Regions from separate parts of the Mesorhizobium sp. SEMIA396 genome, predicted to be linked through region 2. Evidence: riboswitches for the same ligand, from Rfam matches in the RefSeq annotation. Region 2 holds a riboswitch; each other region holds the start of a gene.
The links. A riboswitch is a leader RNA that binds a small molecule or an ion and turns the genes downstream of it on or off. The one in region 2 is predicted to bind thiamine pyrophosphate.
Positions count from the first base shown of each region.

Region 1: linked by a shared signal. The riboswitch ahead of thiB (thiamine ABC transporter substrate binding subunit) and the one ahead of NP503_RS03500 (YkoF family thiamine/hydroxymethylpyrimidine-binding protein) in region 2 are both predicted to bind thiamine pyrophosphate.
Region 3: linked by a shared signal. The riboswitch ahead of thiC (phosphomethylpyrimidine synthase ThiC) and the one ahead of NP503_RS03500 (YkoF family thiamine/hydroxymethylpyrimidine-binding protein) in region 2 are both predicted to bind thiamine pyrophosphate.

Region 1 is NZ_JANIFC010000008.1:169,453-175,093, reverse strand. Features, by position in the region: gene NP503_RS20190 (ABC-F family ATP-binding cassette domain-containing protein) at 1-1,657, opposite strand, end outside; gene NP503_RS20185 (thiamine diphosphokinase) at 1,659-2,303, opposite strand; TPP riboswitch at 2,391-2,505, shown strand; gene thiB (thiamine ABC transporter substrate binding subunit) at 2,549-3,547, shown strand; gene thiP (thiamine/thiamine pyrophosphate ABC transporter permease) at 3,799-5,424, shown strand; gene thiQ (thiamine ABC transporter ATP-binding protein) at 5,417-5,641, shown strand, end outside.
Region 2 is NZ_JANIFC010000001.1:690,870-696,510, reverse strand. Features, by position in the region: gene NP503_RS03515 (ABC transporter substrate-binding protein) at 1-478, opposite strand, end outside; gene NP503_RS03510 (ABC transporter ATP-binding protein) at 471-1,238, opposite strand; gene NP503_RS03505 (ABC transporter permease) at 1,235-1,996, opposite strand; gene NP503_RS03500 (YkoF family thiamine/hydroxymethylpyrimidine-binding protein) at 2,091-2,699, opposite strand; TPP riboswitch at 2,690-2,803, opposite strand; gene NP503_RS03495 (hypothetical protein) at 2,999-3,319, shown strand; gene NP503_RS03490 (formyltransferase family protein) at 3,359-4,390, opposite strand; gene msrA (peptide-methionine (S)-S-oxide reductase MsrA) at 4,772-5,290, opposite strand; gene NP503_RS03480 (glycosyltransferase family 39 protein) at 5,423-5,641, opposite strand, start outside.
Region 3 is NZ_JANIFC010000024.1:3,178-8,818, forward strand. Features, by position in the region: gene NP503_RS32600 (hypothetical protein) at 1-352, opposite strand, end outside; gene NP503_RS32605 (metallophosphoesterase) at 355-1,692, opposite strand; gene NP503_RS32610 (hypothetical protein) at 2,184-2,447, shown strand; TPP riboswitch at 2,765-2,881, shown strand; gene thiC (phosphomethylpyrimidine synthase ThiC) at 2,985-4,820, shown strand; gene thiO (glycine oxidase ThiO) at 4,817-5,641, shown strand, end outside.

The sequences.
Region 1 (5,641 bases), on a different contig from region 2:
TCGAAGCCGTCACAGCCTCGATTTTCTTGGGCAGCGATTCCAGCGCGAATTTCTGCTTGAACGACAGTTTCTTCGCTGGCCCCTTTGGCGCGGCCGCTTCACTCTTGGCCGTCACTGGCGCTTCGCCGTTTTCGGCCTTCGCGCGCGCCTTGCGGTCGTCCAGCCTGGTGCCGCCGCGCTGCGCCAGCATGTCGGAGTAGCCGCCGGCATATTCGATCCAGTGGCCGTCACCATCCGGTGCGATCAGGCTGGTCACGGTGCGGTCGAGGAAATCGCGGTCGTGGCTGACCAGGATGACGGTGCCGGCAAAGCCAGCGACCAGTTCCTGCAGCAGTTCCAGCGTCTCCATATCGAGATCGTTGGTCGGCTCGTCGAGCACCAGAAGGTTTGCCGGCCGCGCCAGCACGCGCGCCAGCAAGAGCCGTGCCCGCTCGCCGCCGGACAATTCGCGCACCGGGGTGCGTGCCTGCTCCGGCTTGAACAGGAAATCCTTCATGTAGGAGACGACGTGGCGCTGCTCGCCATTGATGACGAGGTTCTCGCCGCGCCCGTCGGTGAGATATTGCGCCAGCGTCTCCTGCGGGTCGACCGCCTCGCGCTTCTGGTCGAGCGTGGCGATCTCCAGATTGGTGCCGAGCCGCACCGAACCGGCGTCCGGCTTCATCTCGCCGGTCAGCATCTTCAAGAGCGTCGTCTTGCCGGCGCCGTTCGGCCCGACCAGGCCGACGCGATCGCCGCGCTGGATGCGGGTCGAAAACCCCTTGACCACGGTTAGATCGCCAAAGCTCTTCTCGATGTTCTTCGCCTCGATCACCAGCTTGCCGGACTCGGCGGCGTCGCTCGCCACCATGGTCGCCGACCCTTCGGCACCGCGATGGCCGCGAAAACGCTGGCGCATGGTCTGCAACTCGCCGAGCCGGCGCATGTTTCGCTTGCGCCGCGCCGTCACGCCGTAGCGCAGCCAATGCTCTTCGCGAACGATCTGGCGGCCGAGTTTATGCTGCTCGCGCTCTTCTTCCTCCAGGACTAGGTCGCGCCATTCCTCGAAATGGCCAAAGCCCTTGTCCAGCCTGCGGGTCTGGCCGCGATCGAGCCAGATGGTGGCGCGCGACACACGTTCGAGAAAGCGGCGGTCGTGCGAGATGACGATCAGTGCCGAGGAGGTGCGGATGAGTTCTTCTTCCAGCCATTCGATGACCGAGAGGTCGAGATGATTGGTCGGCTCATCGAGCAGCAGGATGTCTGGCTCCGGCGCCATGACGCGGGCAAGGGCAGCACGCCTCGCCTCGCCGCCCGACAGATCGTTCGGACGTTCCTCACCCGACAGTCCGAGATGCTCCATCAGATAGCTGGCGCGGTAGGGATCGTCGGCAGGGCCAAGCCCGGCCTCGACATAGGCGCGGACAGTGGCAAAGCCCTCCATGTCGGGCATCTGCGGCAAATAGCGGACAGTTGCCGAAGGCTGGCGGAACACCTCGCCGTCCTGCGGCTCGATCAGGCCAGCGGCGATCTTCAGCAGGGTCGACTTGCCCGACCCGTTGCGGCCGACCAGTGCGATCTTGTCGCCGGCCGAAGCCGTCAAGGCGGCGCCGTCGAGCAGCGGCGTGCCGCCGAAGGTCAGTTTTATCCCGTCGAGGTTGAGAAGAGGCGGGGCCATGTCAGCTTTCAGGTAAGGGATAGGGATGAGCGAGCAGCATCGCGCGGCCATGGCCGAGCGCGATTTCGAGGCGGCCCTTGATCTCGTTGGAAATGGTCAGCGACGAACCGAAGGCCACCTTGACGTGGTTCAGCGGCCATTTGGCGCCGGTGACGGTCAACCCGGCAAGCTCGGAAAAGCCGAGCACCGAAAACAGCGTGCCATCGGCATAGTCGAAGCCGGCCGTTCCGCGCAGCAGGGGAATGCCTTCCTGGGCGCCGCTGGTCAGGAGCACATCGGTCCCTGCTTCGGCCAGGCGCAAGGCAAGCGCCAGATGCAGGAAAGCGTGGTCGGCTCGCTTGCCGCCGAAAGCACCTGCTAGCACCAGGCGGGTCGCGCCGCGCTCGAGTGCGGCGGCGATGGCCAGTTCGCCATCGGTCTGGTCCTTTTCCGCCGGGAAGGTCCGGCGAGGCACGGAAGCGAGATCGTCAGGCAGCTTGGCTGGCACGGAATCAAAATCACCCACCCACAGCTCCGGGACAAGGCCGAGCAGCCGTGCATGGCCGATGCCGGCGTCGGCGGCGATGACGCGGGAGCCTTCGACCTGACGGTCGAGCCGTGGCGTGCGGATGAGATCGCCGCCAAGCAGGATGGTGAATGTGCTCATATCGTGTGGCCCTTACCAGCCCGGCACGGGAAACGGAAGGCGGCAAACTCCCACTTGCGTGGCGGATCGGCCCGGCCTATGTGTCGAAACGCTCTAACGGGGTGCCGGACGCGATCTTCGCGGACCGGCTGAGAGGCAGTCTCGCCAACCCGCTGAACCTGATCCGGTTTGTACCGGCGGAGGGATTAGACGTTTCGGACAGTCCGACGCCTCAATTCCTTTCAATTCGAACGAAGGAGGCGCCGATGCGCACGCTTTTATACGCTCTTGTTTCAGCAACGGTCGTGGCCTTGTCCGGACCGGCCTTGGCCAAGGACAAGCTCACCGTCTACACCTATGAGAGTTTTACCGCCGACTGGGGTCCGGGTCCCGTGGTGAAGAAGGCGTTCGAGGCCGAATGCGGCTGCGATGTCGAGTTCGTCTCGGTCGCCGACGGCGTCGCGTTGCTCAACCGCGTCAGATTGGAAGGCGCATCGACCAAGGCCGATATCGTGCTTGGCCTCGACACCAATCTCACCGCCGATGCCAAGGCCTCAGGCTTGTTCGCGCCGCATGGCGGCGTAACTGATGTCAACGTGCCGGGTGGCTGGAGCGACGATACTTTTGTCCCCTTTGACTACGGCTATTTCGCTGTCGTCTACGACACCGAGAAGCTGAAGAACCCGCCGAAAAGCCTGAAAGAGCTGGTCGAAGGCAGTGCCGACGACAAGATCGTCATCCAGGATCCACGCACCTCGACGCCGGGCCTCGGCCTGCTTCTGTGGGTCAAGTCGGTTTATGGCGACAAGGCGCCGGAGGCCTGGGCCAAGCTCAAGCCGAAGGTGCTGACCGTGACGCCGGGCTGGAGCGAGGCCTATGGGCTGTTCACCAAGGGCGAGGCGCCGATGGTGCTGTCCTACACGACGTCGCCGGCCTATCACATGATCGCCGAGAACACCGGGCGCTACCAGGCGGCCTCCTTCGAGGAGGGCGAGTATCTGCAGATCGAGGTGGCGGGTATCACCACGACGGGAGCCAAGAATCCGCTGGCGGCCAAGTTTATGGCCTTCATGACCGGGCCTAAATTCCAGGATGCCATTCCCGAGACCAACTGGATGTTCCCGGCCGGCAAGACCGACAAGCCGCTCAATCCGGCCTTTGATAAACTGGTCAAGCCGACCAAGACCTTGCTGTTCAGCCCGCAAGAGGTCGCTGCCAATCGCAAGGCCTGGGTCGATGAATGGCTTGCGGTGATGAGCAAGTAGGGCGCGAGCCGCGTCGCATGTTTGCGCCAAGCCGCCCCCCTCTGGCCTGCCGGCCATCTCCCCCTCAGGGGGGGATATCGGCAGCTTTATCGCCTCTCTTAGTCCTGCCACTCTTGAGAATAGCGAAGGCGGCTGAGTGCGCAATCTCCCCCCTTGAGGGGGAGATGTCCGGTAGGACAGAGGGGGGTGGGCTGGGCCTTCGCCAGATATTCCCCTCGATCAATACCCGTCGCAGGGTTGGATAGCGCGAGATGCGTACGCGCCATCCAGCCGATCCCCGCGTCAGCGCCGGCATTGTCGCGCTTGCCGCGATCGCGCTGCTGATCGGCGGCGCGTTTGCCGGCCTGCTTTTCGAGGGCGCCCACGATTTCTCGGGCGCCTGGGCAGCCTTCGATCCCTATCTGCTTCGCGTCATTCGCTTCACGCTCTGGCAAGCGGCGCTCTCGACGCTGCTTTCGGCCATCCCGGCGCTGTTCGTGGCGCGGGCTCTGTCGCGACATCCACGTTTCTTCGGCCGCGCCTTCATCCTGCAGATCTTCGCCGTGCCGTTGGCGCTGCCGGCTATTGTCGCAGCGCTCGGCATTCTGGCGCTTTATGGCCGTGCCGGCTATTTCGCCGGCGTGCTTGCCCTGATCGGCGGCGGAAGCTGGCCGGGTATCTATGGCCTGTCCGGCATCCTCGTCGCCCATGTCTTCTTCAACCTGCCGCTGGCGACGCGGCTGTTCCTCGAGGCGCTGCAGACCATACCGGCCGACCAATGGCGGTTGGCGAGCCAACTCGGCATGGCGGCGCGGCCGGCGTTCCGGCTGATCGAATGGCCAACGCTGCGCGCCGCATTGCCCGGCGTCGCCGGGCTTGTGTTCATGCTCTGCATCACATCCTTCACGATCGTGCTGACGCTCGGCGGCGGGCCGGCCGCGACGACGCTGGAGGTCGGCATCTACCAGGCGCTGCGCTTTGATTTCGATCCCGCGCGGGCCGTTACACTGACGCTGTTGCAGATTGCCCTGACCTTTATCGTTGTGCTGGCCCTGACGCGCCTGGGCGCCAATGTGGTCGGCGACACCAATTTGCCGGTCGCGCAACGTCGGTATCTCTCAGTCCATCGGAGCGAGACCTGGTTGAACGCGCTACTCATCATCCTGGCGCTGCTGTTCGTCGTTGGGCCGATGGCGGCAACCGTGATGGCCGGGTTGGGTGCGGATCTCGGCCGGTTGGCCGGTGAGGCCACTGTCCGGCAGGCAACGCTGACCAGCGTGGTGCTGGCCTTCCTGTCGGCACTGCTCTCGGTGATGCTGTCGCTGGCGCTGACCATGGCGCGGCGGGCACTGGCGCTGAACCGCCGTGCCGGCGCAAAGACACTGCTCGAACACGCTGCCGATACAGGCGCCGGCTTTGTCCTTGTCGTGCCGCCGATCGTCGTCGGCGCCGGCTGGTTCCTGTTGCTGCGCCATGCCGGCGATGTCTTTGCCATCGCCCCGGTCATGGTCGTCACCGTCAACGCGGTGATGGCGATGCCATTCGCCCTGCGCGCCGTGCGTCCCGCCTATGATGCGGCGAGCGAGCGTCACGAACGGCTCTGCGCACAGCTCGGCATTGCGGGCTGGAACCGGCTGATGCTGGTCGACTGGCCGTCGCTGCGGCGCCCGCTCGCCACGGCCTTCGCTTTCGCCATGGCGCTGTCGCTGGGCGATCTCGGTGTCATTGCCCTGTTCGGCAGTGATTCCGTGCAGACATTGCCCTACCTTCTTCTGGCACGGATGGGCAGCTACCGCACCGAGGATGCCGCCGGCCTGGCACTGCTGCTCGGCCTCGTCTGTCTCGCGTTGATCGTGGCGGCGCACTGGCTGGGAAGGGAGAAGGTCCGCGATGCGTGAGAGGGCGGCCAGCAGGCTCGAGAAGGGCGCGCCGGTGCGGCTGGACAAGGTGTCGTTCAGTTATGGTGAGGTGCCACTTGTCTTCGACGTCGAGTTCGCCACGGCGAAGATCACCGCCATCATGGGTCCGAGCGGTTCGGGCAAGTCGACGCTGCTCAATCTGGTCGCCGGCTTCGAGACCCCACAGTCGGGCCGCGTGCTGATCGGCGGGGCCGAT
Region 2 (5,641 bases):
CGCCATCATGGCGGATGATGGTCGATATCAGGGCGTTTTCCCAGGCGCTGCCGAAGCCGCCATAGGTCAGGCCGTCGAGGTTTCTCGGGCTTACGATCTCGCTGCGGGCCGCATTGAAGACCACGCGGCCGGTTTCCGATTGCACCACCGCATAGACGCCCTTCAGGTCCGCTCCGGCGGTTCTCTGGGTGAACAGGCTGATGGTGCCGTTGATGCCGAAATCGGCGACGCGATTTGCAACCAGCGTGCCCGCACCGGTATCGCTGTAAGGCAGGATGTCGACCTCGAGCCCGGCCTCGCGATAGAAGCCCTTGTCGCGGGCGACGAACAGTCCGATGTGGTTGGTGTTGACAGTCCAGTCGAGGGCAACGGTGACCTTTTGTGCCGATTGTGCTTGGGCTCGCCCCGATCCGGCAACGAGCGGAAGGCCTGTGGCAAGGGTCAGCAACAAGGCCTGCCGGCGCGTCAAGTCAGTCATGATCGTGTCCTTTGGATGGGGTGGCGTTGAGGATGATGTCGAGAATCTCGGCCTCGAGCGTACTTGCCTGGCGCGCGGCATCGCCGCCAAGGCTGCGCGGGCGCGGCAGCGGCACCTTGATTTCACGCACGATGCGGGCCGGGCGCGCCGACAGCAGATAGATGCGGTCGGACAGGAACACGGCTTCGCGCACGTCATGGGTGATCAGGAGCGCCGTCCAGCGATGATGCCGCCACATCTGTTCCAGCCAGCGCTGCATGGCCGTGCGGGTCAGCGCGTCGAGCGCGCCGAACGGCTCGTCGAGCAAAAGCATGTCGCGTTGCTGCACCACCGTGCGCAGCAAGGCCGCGCGCTGGCGCATACCGCCGGACAGTTGCGCTGGAAAATGCCGCTCGAAGCCGGCAAGCCCGAATTCGGCAAACAACGGCGCAACGCGCGCCCGCGCCGCCTGTCTCCTCATGCCTTGCACTTCGAGCCCGAGCGTTGCGTTGTCGAGGATGCGCCGCCACGGCATCAGCGCGTCACGCTGCGGCATGAAAGCGAAATGCCTGCCGTGGTCGTCGAGCGGCGCGCCGTCAAACAACATCTCGCCCTCGCCATGCTCGGCGCCGGTCAGAAGCTGGAAGAGTGTCGATTTGCCGGCGCCCGAGGGTCCAAGGATCGAGACGAATTCACCAGCGCCGACGCTAAGCGAAATATCGGCCAGCACGTCGAGCCCACCGAACGCCTTGCGCACATACCGCAGTTCGAGCCGGCTCATCGCCAGGGCCCCTTCCCGACGGTTTCCTTGCCGGCCCGCTCCCAGGGCATCGCAAGGCGCTGCAGCAGTACAGTCAACCCGAACAGGACAAGGGTCAGGGCAGCGCTCACTCCGACGGCGGCAAGAACCAGGTCAGGACGGAAATTGTTCTTGGCGTTGAGCATGTAGATGCCCAGCCCCTTCGCGGCCCCCGCATATTCGGCGAAGATCGCGCCGACCACGGCGTAGGTGATGGAGATCCTCAAACCAGCGAAGAAATAGGGCAGCGCCGAAGGCAGCCGTGCCAGCACGAAGATGCGCCAGCGCCCTGCCCCCATGGCGCGCAGCATTTGCCCGATCTCGGCCTCGGTCGACTCATAACCCTCGACCAATGCAACCAGCATCGGAAAGAAGGTAACCAGCGCCACCAGCATGATCTTGGGCGCCAGCCCGAAGCCGAACCAGAGCACCACCAGCGGCGCGATCGCCACCAGCGGCAAGGTCTGGCTGACGATTAAGACAGGAAACAGCGCACGCCGCAGCGGCTGGAAGAAGTCGACCAGCATCGACAGCACGAAGGCAGCGCTGAGCGAACAGGCAAAGCCGAGCAGCGTGGCGCCGATGGTCGGAATGGCGTTGTCGGCCAGCGCCTGGCGATTGAGCAGCGCTTGCTCGAAAACGCGCGACGGCGCCGGCAGTGTCGTCGGCCTGATGCCGGAATAGGTGGCATAAAGCTCCCACGCCAGCAGGAGCAAACCGACCGAGATCATGGCCGGCATTGCCTTGACAAGAAGGCTCGCGATCGGGCGCGAAGCGACTGATGATGTGGCCACGGGAGACAACCTTTGACGGCAGCGCGAAAGCGCGGCTGGTTCAGACAGCCGACGGGCTGTTGGCCGAGACCGTGACGTCGAGGGTTACGTGGCCGGCGCCTGGTCCGAAGCGGCAGAAGGCCTCGTCCAGCGCCGAAAAGATCGCACCGGCATCACCGCGCAGTTTCGTGCAGAAATGCTTGGAACGCTCATAGACGCCGGACTGCTTGAGAAAATCGATGCAGCCGTAGATCTCGTCCATGTGGTCGTCGGTGCCCATCACATAGAGCGAGAACTGCGCCGCCGCCGGCTGGCCGGTGGCAGCAGCATTGCGCACCGCCGCAATGGCCGCATCCTTGCGCGGGCCGAGTGGCCCGACAGGCCCGCCAAGTGCATCGGAGCGGCAGATCGGGTCATCCGGCTCGCCAGGGCACCCGCGCGAGATGGCGGCCGACAACACGCAATGTTTGCCGCTGCGTGCCGCCGCCACGAAGAGGTCGCGCATGGCGGGAAACAGCACTTCGGGCGGCCCGACCAGCAAGGTCGAGATGTCGTCGGTCTCGATCCTGAGCTTGTCGCGCCAGGGATCGAGCGCACCGAGCGCGCCAAGAATGACACCGACGAATTCGTCGGTCATGGGGTATAGGGAAATCTGTGCGCCTGAAAACATCGCCCGCCTCGCTCCGCTGGTATTACCCAGATCAGCTTCTAGGGTCTGTGGGCTTGCCGCCCCCGTCTCAGCCCCGACCGTACGGAGCACCCCTGTGGATGTGCGCCTTAAAGCATCATTCGAGTTCAAGGGAAAGCCGTTTTTTCAGAGCACTGCGCCAAAAGCATTGCGCCAGTCACGGTGCGCCTGAGCGGAATTTTGTCGGGAACCTTCGCCGCCGCGACCGGTTGTCCCCACAGTCGCAACGCGATCACTTTCGTAGAAAACAAGCGACGACTTCACAGAAATGGAGACAAACCATGTTCATGAAAATCCTCGCAGCTTCGGTTCTCACCATTGGTCTGGCCACGTCAGCCATGGCGCAAAGCGCCGGCAGCAACAACGCAAATGGAAGCGGCAGCGGCAAATCGGTGACGGTTGAGCCGAACACGCCGGCTTCACCGAATACGGTCGAGCCGGACACTGTCGACCCGGGCACGACCAACAGCACGACTGGCACGGTAGGGGACATGAATTCGAACGCGGATCAGAATTGCCCGACCAACCCGCAAGGCGCGCAGACGGACGCCGATGGTAACGCGACGGCGCCAACGGTAAACGATAATAATTGTGGCAAGTAACCGCACACGGATGAAGCCGCTGGGCATCGCCCAGCGGCTTCATCCGTTTCTCTGGTCCGCAGCACTCGTTTTGCCGAACAGCCGGATTTGTGGAGCGGGTTTTCCGGCGGGCGGGCGCAAAAACAGGTGTTTTGAATTGAGCAGCCGTTTGAGCACTCTACCGTAGGTAAAATACAGGACCCGACCGTTGGCGAGATCGAATTCCACTGTTCCCCACCGCCTGACCGGAGCCTTTCCTGTGCAAGGCCCCAGCCTTCTGATCTGGAATCCCAGTCTGATTTTGCGCGTTCCGATTTCAAGATAGATGCCTGGCAGAAGGCCGAGCACATGCCATAGCCGTACAACATGCTCGACCGACATGGCCGGCGAGATTATCAGGTGGCTGGGCTGAAGCCGTGCCCAGACGAAGTCGCCTTTCGGCTGCGGCATTCCTGACAACAGCCCCCGGCAGTAGGCCGGCACCGCCTCGCTCACCAGAATCCGCATAGCGGTTGCCGTGCTGTCGACCAAGGCTTCTCTCGAGGTCCAGTCAGCTTCGGAAAACGGCACCTGCCCGAGAATGTCACCCTCGTCAAAACCGGCGGACATCTTGTGGAGCGTGACGCCGCCATGAGCCGCACACCGGCCGTCCACGGCCAAGCGCTGGGTCGGATGTGGCCCTCGATAGTCGGGGAGCAGCGCCGGGTGGAGGTTGACCCCGCCTTTGGAAAAATGGCCAAGAACCTCTTGAGGGATCAAGACAGGCAAAGTGTAGCAGACCAGCACATCGGCGCGGAGGTCAGACAATTGGCGACCAAGCGCATTCCAATCGTAAGGGCGGCCAAATTCGATCAACTTGACAGTCGTGTTACCGACAAACCGCCTGAGCAGCAGCTTGCGTTGAAGCCTTCGTCGGAAATTGCCGATGCTGAAACCGGTGGGACGACGCCGGAACCCGGGCACGATGATCGCGCCAATTGCATTTCCAGCCTCTAGCCAGCCGGCGAGCAGAGGCCCCGTATGGTTAGAGATATCGAGGACAAAAACGGCTGTGATCGGCTCCGAGTGATCGGTCGATTCGATCGGCCTCATCTTCGGCGGCTCAAACGGGCCGACAGATCAGGGCGAGCTTGTCAGGTCGGCTGAGTGGAAGGCGATGCCAAGGCAGTGACAACCGAAAGACGCTCGCGTTTTACAAACACTGGCTTTTCGCAGATTTTCTTCACGGCCCGTCTCCCGAAATCAGCTCTTCCTGCGCAATTGGACTGCGATACGGCAGGCTGTCAACCACCTGACCGTGTTTGCCTACCGCATCCGCATTCGCCGTTGACGAAGGCGTTCGAAGAGCGCTCGGATATTGTGAAAGCTCAATGGCCGACGCGACACGGTGCGCTGACTGAAAGGGGTTTGGATGCGATGACCTGCTCGACGACACCGTCGAGCAGCAATGCAGGGCAAATCGCAGTTGCGAATCTACGAAACCGCCGTCTCGCGAACCGGCAGCTTCCAGCCTGGCCTGACGAAGTGGCAGGTGTATCCGTTGGGATACTTCTCCAGATAGTCCTGATGCTCGGGCTCGGCTTCCCAGAACGGACCAACGGGTGCGACTTCGGTGATGACCTTGCCCGGCCACAGGCCCGAGGCATCGACATCGGCGATGGTGTCCTCGGCGACGCGCTTCTGTTCGTCGCTGGTGTAATAGATCGCCGAGCGATAACTCGTCCCGACATCGTTGCCCTGGCGGTTGCGGGTCGTCGGATCGTGGATCTGGAAAAAGCGTTCCAGCAGCGTGCGATAGCTTATGATGGCCGGATCGAAATTGATCTCGATGGCTTCGGCGTGGGTGCCGTGGTTGCGGTAGGTGGCGTTGGGCACGTCGCCGCCGCTGTAGCCGACACGGGTGGAGATGACGCCGGGATAGCGCCGTATCAAATCCTGCATGCCCCAGAAACAGCCGCCGGCAAGGACTGCACGTTCGGTCGAAGTCGCCATGTCACGTCTCCTCAAAAGCAATTCCAGGAAAAGTGTGTAGCGGTTTTCCGTCTGGAATTGCGTGAAAGCAAGTGGTCTCGCCATAAATGGGCATTGTCACCTGCTTCGTCCAGCGGACGCGGTGGATCTACCTCAATTGCTCGGTTGGGCGAGGCTGTCGATCAAACCCGGTAGCTTCATGCCAGGCGGAATGGCGGCAAAGCTGATCGCCACCGGTGGTGCCCTGAGCGACCAGGCGAAAAGAACGGTCTTGACCGGGATGTTTCCCAGCCACGCCAGCAGCCGAGGTGGCACGCCGCTCCCGGGCCAGACCAGGAGCATACCGTGATCGCGCAGCCGCTGGCTGGTGAT
Region 3 (5,641 bases), on a different contig from region 2:
CCAGATAGTGAGAGAAGATTACGAATTGCCGCGGGATCACGGCGGCCGTGTCGAAGCGTATCCGCTCCGGAATGAGGTTCAGAACGGCGTTGTCGATTAGGGGCGAGAATGTCTCATTGAGCTGGAAGAAGACGCCATACCAAGCGAGCTTGCCGACTTGGTCCGAGAGACTTTTGTCTTCAAGAATATGGACTGTGGAAAGCGAGCGAAGAATGCTGGTCTTGCCGCTGCCTCTCGTCCCTGCGACGAAGACCGGCTTGGCGGCGGCAGAAATCAACGCCGACTTCTGACTGAACCACAGTATCGGGCGGCTTTCGTACTCGATCCTGTTGGGGCCGAACGGATTCTCCATCGCTATTCGTCCCTTACCTTAATGCGCCAAGCCGAGTTTGCCTTGGTGAGGCCGTCTATCTCGATGAAGCGCGCCGCTTGGAGCATCAGAAGAGAGTCTTCCAGATCTAGCCCGAGCTCGGCGGAGGCAGCAATCTCAGTGATCTCGTCCCAGAAGAGTAACCCATTCCCGCGCCTGGTGGCATGGTCGCGCAGTCGGCGCAGCAGGTCAAACGTGTCGTTGTTCAGAAAGGCCTTGCCGTTGGACATGGTCGAAATAAAGCAATGTTCGCCTTCCATGACCGTCCCGTCGGCGACATTGGTGCGGTAGGGTATAAGTCGGATGCCGACGAGCTCTCCCTGATCGGTCGTGAAGAAGACGAGCTCATTGAAACCTGACTGTATCTCTGGTGCTGAGATGCAGATCAATTTGCCGTCCGGAAACCTTGGATCGTTGACGATCTCGACCGGATCAGCATGTATGTGTCCATGCAGGTAGACGATAGGCTTGTTGCCCTGCAGCAGCTGAGTTCTGACAAATCCGCTGTTGAGCATCTCCGCGTATGGCGTAATGCGCGGAGTCTTTTGTGGCAGCAGATTGTGATGGCCGATTATGATGCCGTAACGCATGTCGGGCTGCTGGAGCAATTCCTGTAGGCCTGCAAGCATCTCACGCGAGATGTATGGCGTGTCCATCTGACCGTAATACTCGTCGTCGGACGCCTCCTTGTCTGGATCGCTGGGAGGTGTCGCGGGCGAATGTCCCGAGATGTCCGGCGAGCCGAGATCTACAGGCTCTGTAGAAGGACTGAGTGCCTCGAGACGATCACGAAGGAACGCGGGAAGGTTTTGAAGCTCCCAACTGCCTATCGCTGTGTTGACGAGGATGAAGTTTGCGCCTGCGGATCCTGTCGGAAGTCTGAAGTGCACGGGTTGGTCCACGGGAACGGTCTGCCAACCCAAGCGGGCGGCTAAACTCGCCATTTCGCTGAATTTCTCAGTCGGTCCAAGTTCGCGCGCGTCATCACGGTTCACATCGTGATTTCCCGGTACGAATATCAACGGAAGCGCCTTTGAACTGCGTCCCTGTGCGCGGCAGAGCAACGTGAAATGCTGGAATGCCGAAGCAATGAAGGTCTTGTCGCCACGGCTCGTGAAATCCCCCATGAAGGCGATCGAATCCAAGGGCTTCGAAGTCGTCAGCCGCCGAAGTTTCGTCAAGACGGCACGCAGCGAAGACGCGCGTAGCTTCTGCGTTATTTTCGGAGCGAACTTGCTATCCTTGGCATCGATGTTGCTAGAGGAAGGATGCCAGTCCGGATAGTGAATATCGCCTACTTGAAGGATTCGCACCCGCCGCATAACTCGCCCCCCTGCCGAGAGCCATAGACTAATCCGTTCGCTTTTGCCAAGCGCGAACGATCATCCGCAGTGTCCTTAACGAGGTAGCCTGCACTTTTCGAGAATTGCCACGGCGGCTATTTTTCGGCTGTGAAGCACACGAGACCCGTGACGTGAGACCCAGTTGCTCAATGCCCAGTTGCTCAATGAGCTTTCTTACGAATAAGGGAGAATTTCCGCGGCCGGACTATCTCTGAGCGAGCGTGCATGACTGCCAACGGAAGGTCTTGCACGCACCCTTGCGATCTTGAGCAATGGTCGCCATGACTTTCTTCTTGCAGGCTTTTGAGTGGCCCAGCCTGCGATCACCAGACCCCACCGATTCTAAAGAGCGTGGCAGATGGGATAGTCGAGGTTGCCCGTGCACAGTCACGCTCAGGGCTTGCGCCGCCCAGAGGACACGCTGAAAAGGCAGATTGGGGCGCAAGCACGCCATTCACGAGAGGTTCGACATGAAGACCATGCAAGAAAAAGACATTCCGGCATTCGTACAAGCAGTTGTGGACGCCGGCTGCAAAATTTGCGCGATTGGCAACTTGGGATACGTCTTTGGCGATGCTGATTTCACGCCAGCGCAACGGAGGGCCGTCGAGCCACAGCTGCGTAGGATTGCTGAAATCTACGGCGAACGCGATCATCTCATGAACGAGATAGCTGTATATCTGCGGTCGATCGGACGCCATGTCGAGGTTGAGCCGAAGACAGGTATTTCCTGATGGCCGTGATCGCGAGAAGCCGTCTTCCAACCTCTGAATCCTAAAGGAGGTGACCCCCAAGGCCGTTCGTCACCTTCGACCAGAATAACCACATCCGTGACCGCCTGAGCTACTTGGTCGATACGCGCACATGGCCAATACAGTTTCTCCATCCTTCACGAAGCGAATGAGGCTTTGGCCATTCAGCCCCGGTCTACGGGGCGTGACTTGTCCCCGATGCATGCGCGAGCTCTCCGCCCGGCTGGCCGCCGGTCGTCGCCACCGGCCGAAGGCGCCCGAATGCGCTTGACAAGATAGCGTCAGCCCGTTCAACCTAAGGCATTCACCAGGGGAGTCCCGGCAAGGGGCTGAGATACTGCTGGCTTTCGCGGCGCAGTGACCCGTTGAACCTGATCCAGTTCATACTGGCGTAGGGACGGTGCAAGCGCTTTGCGGGAGTTTACGCCCGAGGTCCTGTTGCAGCAGGTCTACAGAAGCGTCTTTTCATCCTTCCGGCACAGAACTGGGTCTCCAATGCATGAGCAAAGGAGCCTCACGATGAATGCCCTCACCCCCGCCGTATCGACGGGACCACTGCCCGCCTCGCGGAAAATCCACAAGCCCGGCGTCCTCTACCCGCAGATCAGGGTGCCGATGCGCGAGATTTCCGTCCATCCGACGGCCGGCGAACCGCCCGTCACCGTCTACGATCCGTCCGGCCCCTACACCGATCCATCAGTCGAAACCAGCATCGAAAAAGGCCTTGCCCGGCTTCGCCACGAATGGGTCACGGCGCGTGGCGATGTCGAAGCCTATGACGGCCGCCACGTCCGGCCGGAAGACAATGGATTCGCCACCGGCGAGCGCCTGACACCGGAATTTCCGATACGCAATCGGCCGCTCAAGGCCAAGCAGGGCAAGGCGGTGACCCAACTTGCCTATGCGCGCGCCGGCATCATCACGCCAGAAATGGAGTTCGTAGCCATCCGCGAGAATCTCGGCCGCGAGGTGATGCGCGGCAAGCTGCAACGCGACGGCGAAGCCTTCGGCGCGGCGATCCCAGATTTCGTCACACCCGAATTCGTGCGCGACGAGGTGGCGCGCGGGCGCGCAATCATTCCCGCCAACATCAATCATCCCGAGAGCGAGCCGATGATCATCGGTCGCAATTTTCTGGTCAAGATCAACGCCAACATCGGTAACTCGGCTGTCACATCGTCGATGGCCGAAGAGGTCGAAAAAATGGTCTGGGCTATCCGCTGGGGCGCGGACACGGTGATGGACCTGTCGACCGGCCGCAACATCCACAACATCCGCGACTGGATCGTGCGCAATGCGCCGGTGCCGATCGGTACGGTGCCGCTCTATCAGGCGCTGGAAAAGGTCAACGGCATCGCCGAGGATCTGAACTGGGAGGTCTACCGCGACACGCTGATCGAGCAGGCCGAGCAAGGCGTCGACTATTTCACCATCCACGCCGGCGTGCGGCTGCACTACATCCCGCTGACCGTCGACCGGGTCACGGGCATCGTCTCGCGCGGCGGCTCGATCATGGCCAAATGGTGCCTGCACCATCACCGGGAGAGCTTCCTCTACGAGCATTTCGAGGAGATCTGCGACATCGCCAGAGCCTATGACGTCTCCTTCTCGCTCGGCGACGGCCTTCGTCCCGGTTCAATCGCCGATGCGAACGACGCGGCGCAATTCGCCGAACTGGAAACACTTGGAGAACTCACCAAGATTGCCTGGGCAAAGGACTGCCAGGTGATGATCGAAGGCCCGGGCCATGTCCCCATGCACAAGATCAAGCAGAACATGGACAAGCAGCTCGCAGTGTGCGGTGAGGCGCCGTTCTACACGTTGGGGCCGCTGACGACCGACATCGCGCCGGGCTATGACCACATCACCTCAGGGATAGGTGCCGCCATGATAGGCTGGTTCGGCACCGCAATGCTTTGCTACGTCACGCCGAAAGAGCATCTCGGCCTTCCCGACCGCAACGACGTCAAGATTGGCGTGATCACCTACAAGATAGCCGCCCATGCAGCCGATCTGGCGAAGGGCCATCCGGCAGCGAAAACCAGGGATGATGCCCTTTCGCGCGCGCGCTTCGAGTTCCGCTGGGAGGACCAGTTCAACCTGTCGCTCGACCCCGAAACCGCACGGTCCTTCCACGACCAGACCTTGCCCAAGGAGGCGCACAAGCTGGCACATTTTTGTTCGATGTGCGGGCCGAAATTCTGCTCCATGCGCATTTCCCACGACATCCGTGCCGAGGCCCAGAAGGAAGGCATGGCGGCAATGGCGGCAAAATACCGGGAGGGCGGCGATCTCTACATGCAGGCGGACGAGACTGGCGTACCGGTCGTGCCAGAGGCTCCCAAACCATCATGAGGGTGCTCGTCAAAGGGGCCGGCGTTGCCGGCCTCACCGTCGCTTTCGAACTCGCCGCCCGCGGCGCGACGGTCACCGTCGCCGAGATGCGGCATGGCCTTGGTGGCAACGCGTCGTGGTTCGCCGGCGGCATGCTGGCGCCATGGTGCGAGCGCGAAAGCGCGGAGCAGCCGGTGCTGGATCTCGGACGCGATGCTGCCGACTGGTGGGATGCGGTGCTGTCGGGTCAGGTGACACGGGCCGGGACATTGGTCGTGGCCGCGCCGCGTGATGCCGGTGAGCTTGACCGGTTCGCCAGTCGCACGTCAGGGCATCGGCGCGTCGATGAAAACGAAATTGCGCTCCTGGAACCCGACCTCGCCGGCCGCTTCCGGCGTGGATTGCTCTTCCCCGACGAGGCTCACCTCGACCCACGCCCGGCGATGGCGGCACTTCATGACAAGCTTGCGACCATGGGTGTCAAATTCCACTTCGGCTGCGACGCCCGGCCTGTTTCGGGATTCGCCCGTCAGATAGACTGCATGGGAATGGCAGCGGCCGATGACAGGCTGCGCGGTGTTCGCGGCGAAATGCTGATCCTTCGCACGCCTGATGTCTCGCTGTCGCGGCCGGTCCGTTTGCTTCATCCACGCTTTCCGCTTTATGCCGTGCCGCGCACCGATCACCGTTTCATGATCGGAGCGACGATGATTGAAAGCCAGAGCGCCGGACCGGTGACGGCGCGTTCCATGATGGAGCTGCTGGGCGCCGCCCATGCCCTCCATCCGGCCTTTGGTGAGGCCGAGATCGTTGAAACCGGTGTGGGTGTCCGTCCGGCATTT